DNA from 3 places in the Bradyrhizobium ganzhouense genome. Region 3 is predicted to be linked to each of the others. Evidence: riboswitches for the same ligand, from Rfam matches in the RefSeq annotation. Region 3 holds a riboswitch; each other region holds the start of a gene.
What was found. A riboswitch is a leader RNA that binds a small molecule or an ion and turns the genes downstream of it on or off. The one in region 3 is predicted to bind glycine.

Region 1 (2,264 bases), 4.0 Mb from region 3:
CGGCGACCAGGAAGGCCGAGGAGCGTAAGTGGTCGGCAATGACGCGGAACGAGGCGACCGTCTGCTCGTTCGGTCCGTGGCCCAACGCGGACGACGTCGCGTCGATCAAATGGCGGAACAGATCGGTCTCGAACACGCTGTCGACGCCCTGCATGATGCAGGCCATGCGCTCCAGGCCCATGCCGGTGTCGATCGAGGGACGCGGCAGATCCACGCGCTGCTCTTTCGTCACCTGCTCGTATTGCATGAAGACGAGATTCCAGAATTCGAGGAAGCGATCGCCGTCCTCTTCAGGCGAGCCCGGAGGGCCGCCCCAGATGTGGTCGCCGCGGTCGATGAAGATCTCCGAGCACGGGCCGCACGGGCCGGTGTCGCCCATCGCCCAGAAATTATCCGAGGTCGGGATGCGGATGATGCGGTCATCGGAGAAGCCGGCGATCTTCTTCCAGAGCCCGTGCGCCTCATCGTCGGTGTGGTAGACGGTGACGAGCAGCTTGTCCTTGTTCAGCCCAAAATCCTTGGTGATGAGCTTCCAGGCCAGCTCGATCGCGCGCTCCTTGAAATAGTCGCCGAACGAGAAGTTGCCGAGCATTTCGAAGAAGGTGAGATGGCGCGCGGTGTAGCCGACATTGTCCAGATCGTTGTGCTTGCCGCCGGCGCGCACGCATTTCTGCGAGGTGGTGGCGCGCTGATAGGGCCGCTTCTCGACGCCGGTAAAGACGTTCTTGAACTGCACCATGCCGGCATTGGTGAACATCAACGTCGGGTCGTTGCGCGGCACCAATGGCGAGGACGACACGATCTCGTGGCCGTTCTCGGCAAAGAAGTTCAGAAAGGTCGACCTGATCTCGTTGACGCCGCTCATGTTCATCCAATCGGGTGTGCTTGGACCCGCTTCCTGCCGTCCAAACCTGGGATTCGGGCTGATATCTGCGGGCCAAAGCGCTTTTAGACAAGGCCAGCTTCGCTGTCCAGAAACTGTGCAGAGAGATCAGAGGGTTGCCGCAGTCGCGCAATCCCTTGGCAGTCCCCTTGGCAATCCCGTTGAAAGCCGTCAGGTGCGCGTTGACAGGCTTGGCCGGGCTGTGGTCTGTACCCATCTGTATCGTACGGCCACGTCGGGAGAGACCGGCTTCACTGCCGGCGCCGAAGGAGCAACCGCCCCGGAAACTCTCAGGCAAAAGGACCGCGTGGCTTTGACGACATCTGGAAAGAGGCGCCGACGGGCTTAAGGCCCGGACTGCGTCCGCCGACGGGATAATACTCTCAGGCACAGCGACAGATGGGGCTTCGACTGGTGTCCACGGGGAATCCTCCTCGGGGAACCGCCGAGGGCCCCTGTGATGTTTGCGCGCGACGACCGAGAATCCCTTAGACGTACCCCCCTTTACAACCTGCATGTGTCGCTCGGCGGCAAGATGGTGCCGTTCGCGGGCTATGACATGCCCGTGCAGTACCCCGCGGGCGTGCTCAAAGAGCATCTCCAGACCCGCAACCAGGCCGGCCTGTTCGACGTCTCCCATATGGGCCAGATCGCGCTTCGGCCGAAATCCGGCAAAGTCGAGGACGCCGCCCGCGCGCTGGAGCGGCTGGTGCCGCAGGATATCGTGGCGATTGCACCGGGGCGACAGCGCTACGCCCAGTTCACCAATCCCGACGGCGGCCTTCTGGACGATCTGATGGTCGCCAATTTCGGCGATCATTTGTTCCTGGTCGTCAATGCCGCCTGCAAGGCTGAGGACGAGGCGCATCTGCGCGCGAATCTCTCCGAGACCTGCGTCATCGATTCGCTCGCCGATCGTGCACTGATCGCGCTGCAGGGCCCGAAGGCCGAGTCAGCAGTGGCGAAATTGTGTGCAGAAGCCCCCGCCATGAAGTTCATGGACGCCGGCCCGCATCAGGTCGCCGGCCTCGCCTGTTTCGTCTCGCGCTCGGGCTATACCGGCGAGGACGGGTTCGAGATTTCGGTCCTCGCTGCGGATGCCGAACACCTCGCCAAGACGCTGCTGGACAATCCTGATGTGATGCCGATCGGCTTAGGGGCCCGCGACAGCCTGCGGCTGGAAGCCGGGCTCTGCCTCTATGGCCACGACATCGACACCGCGACCACGCCGGTCGAGGCCGCGCTGGAATGGTCGGTGCAGAAGAGCCGCCGCACCGGTGGTGCCCGCGCCGGCGGCTTTCCCGGGGCCGAGAAAATCCTCGCTCACTTCGATCACGGCGCATCCCGCCGCCGCGTCGGCCTGCGCACGGAGGGCCGCGCG
Region 2 (2,264 bases), 3.9 Mb from region 3:
TTAAGATGAATCCAGCCAATCTTCCCTTCGATTCCGAGGCGATGCTCGAGGGCCTGCGCACCTGGGTGGAATGCGAAAGCCCGACCTGGGACGCAGGCGCGGTCAACCGCATGCTCGATATCGCAGCGCGGGATATGGCGATCATGGGTGCGACCATCGAACGCATTGCCGGCCGGCAGGGCTTCGGCGGCGTCGTCCGCGCGCGCTTCCCGCATCCGAAGCAAGGCGAGCCGGGCATCCTGATCGCCGGCCACATGGATACCGTCCACCCGGTCGGCACCATCGAGAAGCTGAAATGGCGCCGCGAGGGCAACAAGTGCTACGGCCCGGGCATCTACGACATGAAGGGCGGCAATTATCTCTCGCTGGAAGCGATCCGGCAGCTGGTGCACGCCTCTTTCACCACGCCGTTGCCGATCACCATTCTGTTCACGCCGGACGAGGAAGTCGGCACGCCCTCGACGCGCGACATCATCGAGGCGGAAGCTGCGCGCAACAAATATGTGCTGGTGCCCGAGCCCGGCCGCGCCGACAACGGCGTCACCACCGGACGCTACGCCATCGCGCGATTCAATTTGGAGGCGACGGGGCGGCCCAGCCACGCCGGCGCGACATTGTCGGCGGGACGCTCGGCGATCCGCGAGATGGCGCGGCAGATTCTTGCGATCGACGCGATGACGACGGAGGACTGCACCTTCTCGGTCGGCGTCGTGCATGGCGGACAGTGGGTCAATTGCGTTGCAACGACCGCCACCGGCGAGGCGCTCTCCATGGCCAAGCGCCAGGCCGATCTCGACCGCGGCGTCGAGCGGATGCTGGCACTCTCAGGCACAGCGAATGACGTCTCCTTCAAGGTGACGCGCGGCGTGACGCGGCCGGTGTGGGAGCCGGATGCCGGCACCATGGCGCTGTATGACAAGGCCCGCGGCATCGCCAAATCTCTTGGCGCGGAATTACCGCATGCGAGCTCGGGCGGAGGATCCGACGGCAACTTTACGGGCGCGATGGGCATCCCGACGCTCGATGGTCTCGGTGTGCGCGGCGGCAACGGCCACACGCTCGAGGAGTTCATCGAGGTCGATAGTCTGGTTGAACGTAGTCGCCTGATGGCCGGTTTGCTGGCGACGCTGGATTAATTGAATCACCTTCGCACTGCACAATGCATTGGCAGCCGCGGTTGAAATTTAGCCTTGTCTAAAAATGAGGCGCATCGTACTGCTCGATGGTCCACGCGACGATGCGGGAGAGATCGCAACGAAGGCATCCAGCTTTCGTTGCGGCGCCGACGGAGCAACCGCCCCGGAAACTCTCAGGCAAAAGGACTGTATCGTCAGGACGATCTGGAGAGAGACGGCACGATTTGATCGTCGTGACGTCCACCGAAGGGGATAGTCCACGGAGACCTCGCGAGGTCTCTGTCGGATCAAGCTCTCAGGTAACCGTGACAGATGGGGCGCCGCCAACGGCTTTCGGGCCGGCGGTTAGCCGTCTCTAACTCACGGGAGCCCCAACTCAACATGACCCATATCGCCATCATCGGCGCCGGCATCACCGGCGTTACGACCGCCTATGCCCTGCTCGAACGCGGCTACAAAGTAACGGTGCTCGACAAGCATCGCTACGCCGCGATGGAGACCTCGTTTGCGAACGGCGGACAGCTCTCCGCCAGCAATGCCGAGGTGTGGAACAGCACCGCGACGATCCTGAAAGGCCTTCGCTGGATGTTCCGGCGCGATGCGCCGCTGCTGATGAACCCGCGGCCGAACTGGCACAAATATTCGTGGATGAGCGAGTTCGTCGCCAATATCGGCAACTACCGCGCCAACACGATTCAAACCACGCGGCTCGCGATCGAAGCCCGCAAGCATCTGTTCGAGATCGCAACGCGCGAAGGCATCGACTTCGATCTCGAACGCCGCGGCATCCTGCACATCTATCACGACAAGAAGGGCTTTGAGTCCGGCCTGCGCGTCAATGCGCTGCTGCAGGAAGGCGGCCTCGATCGGCGCCCGGTGACGCCGGAGGAAATCCGCAGCATCGAGCCGACGCTGCGCAAGGATTATTACGGCGGCTTCTTCACGCCGTCGGATGCGACCGGCGACATCCACAAGTTCACGCGCGGGCTGGCAGAGGCCTGCAAGCGTCGCGGCGCAACCTTCATCCATGAAGCGAACATCGATTCCATCGCGCAAGCCGGTGGCGGCTTTGTGCTCGGCTGGGCCGATCTTTCCACAAGCGACGCGGTCGCCTCCGCGCGCGGCATG
Region 3 (2,264 bases):
ACCGCGGGTATGACGCCGGCAGCTCCATTCGTCGGCGCAGTCACGACCCGTCCCCCGGCCGCGTTCTCTTCATTGACCGCGAGAGCAAAGAGGCTGACCCATTCCATTACGTGAAATGGATGTGCCGCCCCCTTTGACGTCGTCTTGAGCTTGCTGAGCAGGCCTGGCGCACGGCGCGGTACCTTCAGGCCACCAGGCAGAACACCCCCGTTGACACACCCGCGATCGATGCAGCGCATCATGGCATCGCGAACGCAATCCAGGAATGCATTGGTTTCAGTTTCCTCCCTATGCGATAGTTCGTTGGCAGCAACAATATCGGCAATCGACAAGCTGGTCCTCTCACCTATCGCAAGAAGCTCATGCGCTGACGTGAACGGGTACGGCTCACATCCAACGTTTCGAACAGCGGGGTTCCTCGGCTGGTCGCCTTCACACACGATCGCGCCGCCGCCAACGGAGTAATAGGTTTGACGAAGCAGGACGCCCGTATCCGAATGCGCTGCGAATTTCATACCATTTGAGTGCCCCGGCAGGAACTCGCCGGTGCGGAAGGTGAGGTGCTGACTCTCATCGAAGCCAACCGCATGGCGACCACCAAGCATGACCTCGGAACGCGATCGGATCAGCCCGGCGATGATGGGTATGGCTTCAGGATCAACGGATTCTGGCAGCCAGCCCGATAGTCCCAGCAGAATGGCAATATCGGTGCGGTGACCTTTGCCGGTCAGCGCCAGCGACCCGTAGAGCTCGACGACAACCAAGCGACAGCGCCATAGATCTTCGCCCAAGCATTCGATGAATCGATGGGCCGCGCGCATCGGTCCAACGGTATGCGAGCTGGATGGGCCGATTCCGATCGTGAATAGATCGAGGACACTGATCGGACCGGCTAGGCGCCTGGCCGATAAACTAGGTGTGGTGACTTGTTCGACAGTCTTGGACATGGACGCGCACCTCAATCAAGTGATTGATTTCAAATGCGCCCCATCTGTCTATTTGCCTGAGAGTATTATCCCGTCGGCGGGTGCCAAGGCACCTCTTTCCAGATGTTGTTTCGTCACACGCGGTCCTTGTTGCCTGAGAGTTTCCGGGGCGGTTGCTCCTTCGGCGTCGGCCGAAGCCGATCTCTTCCGCAAGCGACGTCTTTGGGACTCGACCTCCTGAGTCACGACATCAAAATTGTGGCTGCACTTCTCAAGTATTCTACTACGCGGCTTGGGTCAACAATGAACCGAAGATGCAAAGTCTTGCCGTTCTGCGTCGTTTACGGGGTTGACCTGCCGGTAGAGGGATTTCGGTCTGGGCGCTTTGAATTGAGCCATTGGGTCTTGTCGGTCAATCCGGAGTGCACAGCCAGCGAAAAGATACTTTAATGAATTCGTTGAGGACTTCGATTGAATGCTCCTCACAGTGCTGGCTCGCGATATCGAAGGTTTCAAGCGAATCCACCGGACTGAACTCTCGTGCTTCGCGGTGTAGGTATAGGACGCGGCGTTGGCATGGGGCTAAATGCGCATCTTGGGCCTCAACAGATCCGGGGCAGTTGCTCGCCCGACAACCAGTCGACGATTCGGCCACCGCCAAAGCTCGTCGCCATCTGCACGAAGTGATGATCGTCCGGCACCGCTTCGCCGATATCGGCGGCATCGCGACTGAGCGGGTGCGCTCTCATGGCGGCCAGCACGGCTCCGGCGACATCAGGCGACACGATCGCGACCAGCTTCCCCTCATTGGCGACGTAGAGCGGATCGAGCCCGAGCAACTCGCAGGCAGCCGCCACCCCCGGCTTGACCGGGATCGCCTCTTCCTGGAGGCTGAAGCCTAGTTCGGACTGCTGGGCAATTTCGTTCAATGTCGCCGCGAGGCCGCCGCGCGTGGGATCTCGCATCAGACGGATGCCGCGGCCGCCCGCCGCCACCATCCTGGCGACCAGATCATGCAGGGCGGCCGAATCCGAGACGATCTCCGTTTCAAAGGCGAGGTTCTGGCGCTTTGACATGATTGCGACGCCGTGATCGCCAAGCGTGCCCGAGATCAGCACCCGATCTCCGACCCTCGCATTCTCGGCGGAGAGATCCAGTCCCTCAGGCACCAGGCCAACGCCCGCGGTCGAAATGAACAGGCCATCGGCCTTGCCGCGCTCGACCACCTTGGTGTCGCCGGTGATGATATGAACGCCGGCGGATTGCGCCGCCTCGCCCATGGAGTCCGCGATCATCTTGAGGTCTGAAAACCGAAAGCCTTCCTCAATAATGAAACTC

Region 1: linked by a shared signal. The riboswitch ahead of gcvT (glycine cleavage system aminomethyltransferase GcvT) and the one ahead of ACLFLU_RS09425 (L-serine ammonia-lyase) in region 3 are both predicted to bind glycine.
Region 2: linked by a shared signal. The riboswitch ahead of ACLFLU_RS27395 (D-amino acid dehydrogenase) and the one ahead of ACLFLU_RS09425 (L-serine ammonia-lyase) in region 3 are both predicted to bind glycine.

What each region holds. Positions count from the first base shown of each region.
Region 1 covers NZ_CP181318.1:6,083,629-6,085,892, forward strand. The annotation lists gene alaS (alanine--tRNA ligase) at 1-865, opposite strand, end outside; glycine riboswitch at 1,110-1,198, shown strand; gene gcvT (glycine cleavage system aminomethyltransferase GcvT) at 1,344-2,264, shown strand, end outside.
Region 2 covers NZ_CP181318.1:5,931,750-5,934,013, forward strand. The annotation lists gene ACLFLU_RS27390 (M20/M25/M40 family metallo-hydrolase) at 6-1,136, shown strand; glycine riboswitch at 1,231-1,335, shown strand; glycine riboswitch at 1,339-1,450, shown strand; gene ACLFLU_RS27395 (D-amino acid dehydrogenase) at 1,518-2,264, shown strand, end outside.
Region 3 covers NZ_CP181318.1:2,054,912-2,057,175, reverse strand. The annotation lists gene ACLFLU_RS09425 (L-serine ammonia-lyase) at 1-947, opposite strand, end outside; glycine riboswitch at 1,058-1,146, opposite strand; gene hypE (hydrogenase expression/formation protein HypE) at 1,529-2,264, opposite strand, start outside.